DNA from 3 places in the Streptomyces sp. NBC_00271 genome. Region 3 is predicted to be linked to each of the others. Evidence: riboswitches for the same ligand, from Rfam matches in the RefSeq annotation. Region 3 holds a riboswitch; each other region holds the start of a gene.
The links. Region 3 has a riboswitch for S-adenosylmethionine ahead of OG798_RS56750 (putative leader peptide). Riboswitches for the same ligand answer to the same signal wherever they lie in the genome.

Region 1 (3,202 bases), 3.9 Mb from region 3:
AACTCCGCGTCGAAGACCGGCTCCAGCGGGGTCTGGTACAGCATGTGGTGGACGAACCACAGCACGGAGTTCGCGATGCCGTTGTACGCGTCCGCGTGCACGTCGGCGTCGATGTCCAGCATCCGTACGCCGTCCTCGGCGATCCCGCGCCGGACCGCCTCGCGGTCGCCGTCGCCGAGCGCCGAGCACACCCACAGGGCCCCCGCGTCCGGCCCGATCGCGGAGAGGCCCGAGACCAGCCCGCCGCCACCGCGCTTGGCGCGCAGCGAGCCGTCCTCTTGGACCTCGTAGGTGACCGGGCCGCGGTTGGAGGCGACGAGGATGTTGTGGGCGCCTTGCGTTGAAGCCATGCCTCGAAACTTAGCCCCACGTGGAAACGCTCAAACGTTCCCTTCAGCCGTATGCCGTCTGCGGGCCGGTGGGGGCTCGTCGCGCAGTTCCCCGCGCCCCTGACGGGGCGCTTCTACGCCGCCCTGCGTTTCTGGTACTCGGCGATTTCGACCATCGGGGGACGTTCCTCCGTGTCGACCGAGTAGGTACGCGGCTCGAAACCGTCCCCGCCCCGTTCGAACTGGGTGAGGGCCGGGCGGATCAGGTGGCCGCGGGCCAGCCGGAGCTGGGCCGTGCGGTAGATCGCGGCGGACATCCGGCCCAGCGCCTGCCCGTCCTGGTGGCGGTGCTTGCGCACGCCCACGTCGACCTGGGCGAGCGCGTCCAGGCCCACCAGGTGCAGGGCGTCGACCAGCATGCCCAGCTCGATCCCGTACCCGACGGGGAAGGGGAGCTGTTCGAGCAGCGAGCGGCGGGCCGCGTACTCCCCGCCGAGCGGCTGCACGAAGCCGGCCAGCTGCGGCCAGTGCATGTTGAGGAGGGGGCGGGCCATGAGTTCGGTGACCCGGCCGCCCTGCCCCGCCGCACCGCCGAGCGGACGGTCGTACATCGCCTTGACGAGGTCCACACCGGGCTCGGTGAGCAGCGGCCCCACGATCCCGGAGACGAAGTCCGAGGAGAACTCCTTCAGGTCGGCGTCGATGAAACAGACGATGTCCCCGCTCGTCACGAGGAGGGAACGCCACAGCACCTCGCCCTTGCCGGGCACGGTCGGGATGCGCGGCAGGATCTCGTCCCGGTGCACCACGCGCGCGCCCGCCGCGGCGGCCACCTGCGAGGTGCGGTCGGTCGAGCCCGAGTCGACGACGACGATCTCGTCGACGAGGGGCACCTGCTGCATCAGATCGTGGCGGATGATGGCGACGATCTCGCCGACCGTCTCCTCCTCGTTCAGCGCAGGCAGGACGACGCTCACCGAGGAGCCCGTGGCCCGTTTGGCGGACATGAGTCTGTGGAGCGGGCGATCGGTCACGGACCAGGAGCGATTGCTCAGCCAGCGCTCAGTTTCCTTCAGCACAGTCTGCGGCTCCTCACTGTCTGATCACCCGGTGTCTCACGGTGTGATCCATCTCGCGGTTCGGACGACTATCTCAACTGTCCTGGCCTTCGGTTACAGTCTTGAACAACGCGGATGACCATCGCATGTCGTAGATCATTTGCGGACCACCGCACCACCGCACGACACAACCGAATACCGCTCATCCAGAGGGGCAGAGGGATACGGCCCGATGAAGCCCCGGCAACCCTCCAGCTGGTCCTGTCACATTGATGTGGCGAGGCTCCCGGCTAGGGAAGGTGCCAAATCCGTCTCACGGCGAAGTGCGTCGTGAGGAAGATGAGGAGAAAGGGCCTCGCCTCCATGGCTGCGCAGACTGTTGCAAGTTCGACTGTTGCAAGCACCACGAACCCTGTCGCGGGCGACACCACCACCGTAGTCGGTGTGGATCTCGGACCCGCCGCCGCGCTTTCCTGCCGCGAGTGCGGGCACCGCGTGCCGCTCGGCCCGGTCTTCGCCTGCGAGGAGTGTTTCGGCCCGCTGGAGATCGCGTACGACTTCTCGGCCTACGAAACCGAAGAGCTCCGGGCGCGCATCGAAGCGGGCCCCGCGAACATCTGGCGTTATGCGCCGCTGCTGCCCGTCCCGGCCGACGTCGCCGACAAGCCGAACATCAACCCCGGCTGGACCAAGCTCGTCAAGGCCGACAACCTCGCCCGCGAGCTGGGCGTCGAGGCCGGCAAGCTCTTCGTCAAGGACGACTCCGGCAACCCGACGCACTCCTTCAAGGACCGCGTCGTCGCCCAGGCCATCGAAGCGGCCCGCGCCTTCGACTTCACCACCCTCTCCTGCTCCTCCACCGGCAACCTCGCCGGCGCCGTCGGTGCCGCCGCCGCCCGGGCCGGTTTCCGCTCCTGCGTGTTCATCCCGCACGACCTGGAGCAGGGCAAGGTCGTCATGGCCGCGATCTACGGCGGCGAGCTCGTCGGCATCGAGGGCAACTACGACGACGTGAACCGCTTCTGCTCCGAGCTGATCGGCGACCCGGCCGGCGAGGGCTGGGGCTTCGTCAACGTCAACCTGCGGCCGTACTACGCGGAGGGCTCCAAGACCCTGGCGTACGAGATCTGCGAGCAGCTGGGGTGGAAGCTCCCCGACCAGCTGGTGATCCCCATCGCCTCCGGCTCCCAGCTCACGAAGATCGACAAGGGTCTTCAGGAGCTGATCAAGCTCGGACTGGTCGAGGACAAGCCGTACAAGATCTTCGGTGCCCAGGCCGAGGGCTGCTCGCCGGTGTCCGTCGCCTACAAGGCCGGCCACGACGTCGTACGGCCCCAGAAGCCGAACACCATCGCCAAGTCGCTCGCCATCGGCAACCCGGCCGACGGGCCGTACGTGCTGGACATCGCGCGGCGCACGGGTGGGGCCGTGGAGGACGTGAACGACGAGCAGGTCGTCGATGCGATCAAGTTGCTCGCGCGTACCGAGGGGATCTTCGCGGAGACCGCCGGTGGCGTGACGGTGGGCGTGACGAAGAAGCTGATCGAGAGCGGGCTGCTCGACCCGACGCTGACCACCGTCGTTCTGAACACCGGTGATGGTCTGAAGACGCTGGACGCGGTGGCCGGTACGGGGCTGACGGCGACCATTCGTCCGAGCCTGGACTCCTTCCGGGAAGCTGGGCTTGCGTAAGCGTCGTTGTTCGTCTGCGGGCCGGTGGGGGCTGGTCGCGCAGTTCCCCGCGCCCCTAAAAGCCCTTACCTGACCGGAGGTCACAAGAATGAGCGTTTCCGTCCGCATCCCCACCATCCTGCG
Region 2 (3,202 bases), 5.7 Mb from region 3:
CGCGTTGAGGGACTTCTCCCCGGGCGCGGCCTCGGGCGCCCCGCACTCCCCCTGCGTCTGCGGATCGCTGCCGAGCAGCGTCCGCAGCAGCGGGTGCGCGCAGAAGAGACCGTCCCGCACCCCGATCCCGTACTCGGCGGACAGCGCGGCCGCGAAGTGCGAGCTGTTCCAGCCCTCGACGACGAACGAGATGACGCCGACGCGCGGGGCGTCGTCGCCGAAGAGCGACAGGACGCGGACCTCGGGCACCTCGGCCAGACCGGCGCGGACGGCCCCGATCAGCTGCTCCTCGCGGGCGACGAGCGTGTCGAAACCGGCCTCGGTCAGCGCCTTGCAGGCGGAGGCGATGGAGTAGGCGCCGATCACGTTCGGCGAACCGGCCTCGTGCCGGGCCGCGCTCTCGTGCCACTCCACGTCCACACCGCCGTCCACCCGCCGCGTGACCTTGCGGCTGGCGCCGCCGCCCGCGAGATACGGCTCGGCCTCGCGCAGCCAGTCGGCGCGGCCCGCGAGCACGCCGGAGCCGAACGGCGCGTACAGCTTGTGCCCGGAGAAGGCGACCCAGTCGACGTCGAGGTCCCGCACCGACACCGGGTGGTGCGGGGCGAGCTGGGCGGCGTCCAGGACGATCCGGGCACCGTGCGCGTGCGCGGCGGCGGCCAGCTCGCGCACCGGCCACAGCTCGCCGGTGACGTTCGAGGCGCCGGTGACGCAGACCAGGGCCGGGCCGTGGGGGTCGCGGGCGGCGAGGGCCCGCTCCAGGGCCGTGACGGCCTCCTGCGGGGTGCGGGGCGCGTCGAGGTAGGTGACCCGGGCGTCCTTCCACGGCAGCAGCGAGGCGTGGTGTTCCGTCTCGAAGACGAACACCTGGCAGTCGGCCGGAAGCGTGGCGGCGAGCAGGTTGAGGGAGTCGGTGGTGGAGCGGGTGAAGACGACCTGGTCGTCGCCCCGGCAGTCGAGGAACTCCGCGACGGTCCTGCGGGCGTTCTCGAAGAGGTCGGTGGAAAGCTGGGAGAGGTACCCGGCGCCGCGGTGCACGCTGCCGTAGTACGGGGCGTACGCGGCGACGTCGTCCCACACCCGCTGGAGGGCGGGGGCGCTGGCGGCGTAGTCGAGCGCGGCGTAGGTGACCTCACCGCCGGTCACGAGCGGGACGGTGACATCTCGGCCCAGAACGGGCAGAGGGGCGCAAAGGGTCTGGTTGGCGGCAGCGGTGGAGACAGACATGGCGAGCTCCTGTGAGAGGCAGGCGGAATCGCTGCGCGGGCCGGGTGCACGGGGGTACCGCTGTGCACCCGCGCGGCTCGGCGCAGGGAGGAAAGGCAAAAGGGGTGTGCGGAGGCGGGGCTCTACGCCCTATCGCATTCGCTTGCTCACAGAAGGCTCCCTCGAACGACCAGGACCCCTGGGATTCTCGAGGGGTCCGCGCTTGCCGTAGACCTCGCTGCCTACGGCCTGGTCTTCACCCGGGGCACCCCGCCACGGACGGAGGGTTGCCGGACAGCCGGCCGGGGCCTGATGGCTGTCGCTCATGACCTGATACGGCATCCTGCCACAAGATCTTCCCCCCGCAACCCGACGTCCGTATGCCGGGACGCCGAGTCCCTACCTGGGGTCTCCGCCCCCAGACCCGCAAAAGATCGCGCAATTCTCCGCGCCCCTTTTGGGGGCGCGGAGAACTGCGCGGGCAACCCCCGCCAGCCCGCGGCCGAACAACCGGACTACGACTGGCTCGCAGCCACCCAGCGTTCCAGCGTCCGCTTCGCCGCCCCCGAGTCGATCGCCTCCGCCGCCTTCGCCATCCCGGCGCGGAGCTGGTCCGCGAGCGGCGCGTCGGTCGGGGACAGGGCGACGAGGGCCGCCGCGGAATTCAGCAGCACAGCGTCCCGTACGGGCCCCGTCTCGCCGTTGAGCAGGCGACGGGCGACGTCCGCGTTGTAGGACGCGTCGGCGCCGCGCAGGGCCTCCACGGGGACGAGTTCGAGGCCGACGTCACGCGGGTCGAAGCGCTCCTCGGTGACCTTGCCGTCGCGGACGACCCAGACCCGGGACGTCGCGGTGGTGGTCAGCTCGTCCAGGCCGTCGTCGCCGCGGAAGACGAGCGAGGAGTTGCCGCGCTCGGCGAACACGCCCGCCACGATCGGTGCCATACGCAGGTCCGCGACTCCGACGGCCTGTGCCTTCACCCGCGCCGGGTTCGTCAGCGGACCCAGCACGTTGAACGTGGTCCGGATCCCCAACTGCCCCCGAGCCGCCGCGACATGACGCAGCGCCGGGTGGAACTTCACCGCGAAGCAGAAGGTGATCCCGGCCTCCTCCGCGACCTCGGCCACCCGCTTCGTCGTCAGGTCCAGATTGACGCCGAGCTTCTCCAGGACGTCCGAGGCACCGGACGCGGAGGACGCGGCCCGGTTGCCGTGCTTGACGACCTTGGCGCCGGTCCCGGCCACGACGATCGACGACATCGTGGAGATGTTCACCGTCTTCGCGCCGTCACCGCCCGTACCGACGATGTCGACGGTGTCCCCCGGCACCTCGATCACATTGGCGTGCTCGTACATCGTCCGGACCAGACCGGAGATCTCCTCGACCGTCTCGCCCTTGGCCCGCAGCGCCACCGCGAACCCGGCGATCTGCGCGTCCGTCGCCTCGCCGCTCATGATCCGGTCCATCGCCCAGGCCGTGTCGTCCGCGCTCTGGTCGCGGCCCTCGAGCAGGCCGTTCAGCACCACGGGCCAGGAACGGCCCGCCGCGGTGTTGCCTCCAGCGGGGTTCACAGCGCTCATAAGCCGCTCCTGGGTCCGTCGTCCCGGCAAAGGGACTCCTTGTGTAGATGGGAACACCCTATCCAGGCCCGGAGACGGCAAAGAGCCCCCGTCCAGGCAATGGACGGAGGCTCTCGCCGTGGCGATCAGTGAAGACCGGTCAACCGGTCGGAAGATCAGTGGTGGCCGTGGCCGCTCGTGATCTCCTTGTACTCCTCGACCGTGGGCTTGGGGATCTGGCTGTCCTCCCCGTAGAAGCCCTCGCTGAGCTTGGAGCGCAGCCTCTCCGTGCCCTTCACCTTGCGCTCGACACCGTTCTCGTCGACCGTCGCGCCGATCTGGGCGGGCTGGTACTGCTCGTGCGCGGTGAGCGTGTGCAGGGCGTCCTGGCTGAGCGGCTCGTGCACCTCGATGAACTCACCGTGCGGCAGGCGCTT
Region 3 (3,202 bases):
CGCCGTACCACTTGTGCACATCGCGCACCTCGACGGCGGCCGGTCGGATCTCGAGCGTCTCGCCGGTCATATCGCCGCCTCCTTGCGGACCCGGGCCCGCAGGTCACGCAGACCGGTGCGGACCTTCTGCAACGGGGTCGGCGGGAGGGAGCGCAGCGCGCCCCGCGAGAAGTACCGCTCGACGTAGAACTGGATGACGGACACGACGCTCGTGAGGATCAGGTACCAGGCGGTGGCGACCAGCAGGAGCGGCACGATGTCGCCGGGGTAGGTGGAGCCCATGCTCTGCACCGAGCCGAAGAGGTCGAGCAGCGAGACGTAGAAGACCAGCGAGGTGCCCTTGATCAGGCCGATCAGCTGGTTGACGTAGTTCGGGGTGATGGAGCGCAGCGCCTGCGGGAACACGATCCTCGTGAACTGGTAGCTCTTGGGCAGACCGAGTGCGGAGGCCGCCTCGTGCTGGCCCTGGTCGACGGAGAGGATGCCGCCGCGGACCACTTCCGCCGCGTACGCCGCCTCGTTGAGGCTCAGTCCGACGACCGCGACGACCATGTCCGTGGCGAGCCGGGACTCGTCGAAGGTGAAGAAGGCGGGGCCGAAGGGGACGCCGAGGCTCAGCGTCTTGTAGAGCGCGCTGAAGTTGTAGAGGAACAGCAGGACGACGATGAGCGGCACCGAGCGGAACAGCCAGATGTAGACCCAGCTCACCGCGCGCAGCACGGGGCTCTCGGAGAGTCGGGCCAGGGCGAGCAGGATGCCGCCGAGCAGGCCCAACACGGCGCTGTAGAGCGTCACTTCGAGGGTGATGAGCAGGCCGTCGAGGATCGTGGGACGCAGGAACCAGTACTGGAACCGGTCCCACTGGAAGAAGGGGTTGGTCGCCAGCCCGTGGACGATCTGGGCGACCACGACGAGCACGATCGCCGAGGCGATCCAGCGGCCGGGGTGGCGCAGGGGCAGCACGCGCTGTGCCGCGGCCGGGCGGGGCTCCGTCGTGCTCAACGGCACGGCGGAGCCCAGGGATTCACTCATGGAGGGCTCCAACGAATGCGGACACACCGCCGCCGGCCCGTACGACGGCGGTGCGCGCGGGGACAGACGGATGTCAGGGGGTACGGAGGGAGGAGAGGCTCACCGACGGCACGCCGACAGGGCGGCGGGCGAAAGGGGTCGAGCCGTGCGGACGTTCAACGCCGCGGAAGGCGTAAGCGGTCAGCCCTGACAGAGACAGCGGGCGCCGCGGGAGCTACAACACAGTGCGGCGGCGGGGCAGCCGTGGCGCCGCGAAGCGGTCGTCCCGTCAGCTGCGTACATCGCGTTCACCGTCACCATTCCGCCCCGCTGGGCCTCGAACGCACCGGAATCGATCCGGTCCGATGCGGCGTAAGTTAGGCATGGCCCCAAACGAATGTCAACGCGCCCCGGCCGGAATGACCACGTGGTGAGACCGCGCATATGCCTTCTTGACTGCTCCGCGGACCGCACCGAGACTGACGGGGACGGTCACGATTGTCAGCGCCCGTCGTGCGGGTTTCTCCCGTTCGACGCGGTTATCGGCCCCGGCCCGCTGACAGGCAACCCTTCCACCGCGACGGGGTGCCCCGGGTGACGACCGGGTCCCGCCGGTGCGGCGGGGCAAGCGTGGTCTCGCCTCTCGCGAGCCCCGGACACGGGAGCGATGGGAATGGCCAGGAGGAGCGCGAACGGTCTGACCAGGCGCCTGCACATCGATCTGCAGCGGGTCTCCAGCGCGTACTAGTCCAGGCGGTCCGTCCAGCGCGTACTGGTCCACGCGGTCCGTCCGGTCAGGCACGTCCCACGATCCGGACCGGCCCGTACGTCAGCGCAGTCACTCCGTTCCGCCACCGCCGCCCAACGGGCCGCGGGGGCTTCGACGTTGCCTGGAGAGTCATGCCCAAGACAGTCTCGCTCGCCGCCCCTCGCCCCCACCGCATCCGCAGCCGCATCGGCGTCGGCCTGGCCGGCGGTTTCTACCCGGCGCCGCACCGCTATCAGCTGTACCTCGTCGAGGGCTGTCCGCGCTCGCTGCGCATCTCGGTCACCCTGGAGCTGCTCGGTCTCCACGACTCGGTCGCCACCACGCTGCTGACGCTTCCCGCCGAGACACCCGATGCGTTCGCCGCACTGCGCGGCGCGTACGAGGCCACCTGGCACCACTACGACGGCCCGCTCACCGCGCCCGCGCTGTGCGACCGTTGGAGCGGGCGGATCGTGAGCAACCACACGCCGGACATCCTGCGTGACCTCGCCGGGCTGCCGGTCTGCCAGAGCGACGCCCGCCTCCCCCGGCTGAACCCACCGGCCCTCATCGCGGACATCGACGCCTTGCGCGAACTCCTCGACCGGGACGTCACCCCCGCCGCGCCGCCGCTTGCGCGCACGGCGGCACTCCAGTCGCTGGACCGGCAACTCACCTCGCGCGTCTACGCGTTGGGCGACGAGCTGACGGCCGCGGACGTCGACCTCTGGGTGGCCCTGACCCAACTCGGCCCGACGGAGTCCCTCTCCCCGTACGGTGGGCTCCGCGACTACGTACGTCGGCTCGACGCCCACCCGGCCTTCCACGGCAAGGTGCGCTGACCGCGTACGCCAAGGTCGCCGGGGCCGGTAGGGCCTAGGCCCGGGCCCCGGCGCCGCGTCGGCTCAGCCCTTGGCGCGGGTGAAGACGAGCGTGCCGGTGACGGTCGTCAGGCCGCGGATCATGCCCATCTGGTTCCAGCCCATGTCGAACTGGTCGCGGTCCACCGTGAACTCCGCGGTGAGCGTGACGGTGTCGGCGCTCGCCCCGGTCACCCGGCCGGTGACGGGCTGCGGCCGGCTGATGCCGCGCACGGTCAGCTGCCCGTTGATCTCCACGGTGTCGTCCTGACCGAGGACGGCGTCGCGGACGGCGAAGGTGATCGTGGGGTGGCGGTCGCCGTCGAAGAGGTCGGCGGAGCGGAGGTGCTTGTCCCGCTTGGCGTTCTTCGTGTCCAGGGACGCGACATCCAGGGTGATGGTGCCGCGGGCGGTCCCGTCGGGCTGGACCTCGCCCTCTCCGGCGACTCCGGTGAAGGTGCCCTTCACGGTGACCATGCCCCACATCGTCTTGTGCTTGATGGCGACGGTGGTACGGGCGGGGTCGAGCTGCCACAGGCCGGTTTCGACGGCGACGGTCATGAGAGTTCTCCAGACGGTTACG

Region 1: it holds a riboswitch for S-adenosylmethionine, as region 3 does, so the genes downstream of both, thrC (threonine synthase) here and OG798_RS56750 (putative leader peptide) in region 3, are expected to answer to the same signal.
Region 2: it holds a riboswitch for S-adenosylmethionine, as region 3 does, so the genes downstream of both, OG798_RS17795 (aminotransferase class V-fold PLP-dependent enzyme) here and OG798_RS56750 (putative leader peptide) in region 3, are expected to answer to the same signal.

The regions. Positions count from the first base shown of each region.
Region 1 covers NZ_CP108070.1:5,615,256-5,618,457, reverse strand. The annotation lists gene OG798_RS25625 (alpha,alpha-trehalose-phosphate synthase (UDP-forming)) at 1-350, opposite strand, end outside; gene OG798_RS25620 (glucosyl-3-phosphoglycerate synthase) at 464-1,408, opposite strand; SAM riboswitch class I at 1,587-1,733, shown strand; gene thrC (threonine synthase) at 1,751-3,079, shown strand; gene OG798_RS25610 (MoaD/ThiS family protein) at 3,168-3,202, shown strand, end outside.
Region 2 covers NZ_CP108070.1:3,819,250-3,822,451, forward strand. The annotation lists gene OG798_RS17795 (aminotransferase class V-fold PLP-dependent enzyme) at 1-1,227, opposite strand, end outside; SAM riboswitch class IV at 1,421-1,537, opposite strand; gene trpD (anthranilate phosphoribosyltransferase) at 1,722-2,786, opposite strand; gene qcrB (cytochrome bc1 complex cytochrome b subunit) at 2,942-3,202, opposite strand, start outside.
Region 3 covers NZ_CP108070.1:9,528,518-9,531,719, reverse strand. The annotation lists gene OG798_RS43335 (amino acid ABC transporter ATP-binding protein) at 1-70, opposite strand, end outside; gene OG798_RS43330 (amino acid ABC transporter permease) at 67-1,032, opposite strand; SAM riboswitch class IV at 1,502-1,648, shown strand; gene OG798_RS56750 (putative leader peptide) at 1,679-1,759, shown strand; gene OG798_RS43325 (glutathione S-transferase C-terminal domain-containing protein) at 1,912-2,601, shown strand; gene OG798_RS43320 (YceI family protein) at 2,665-3,180, opposite strand.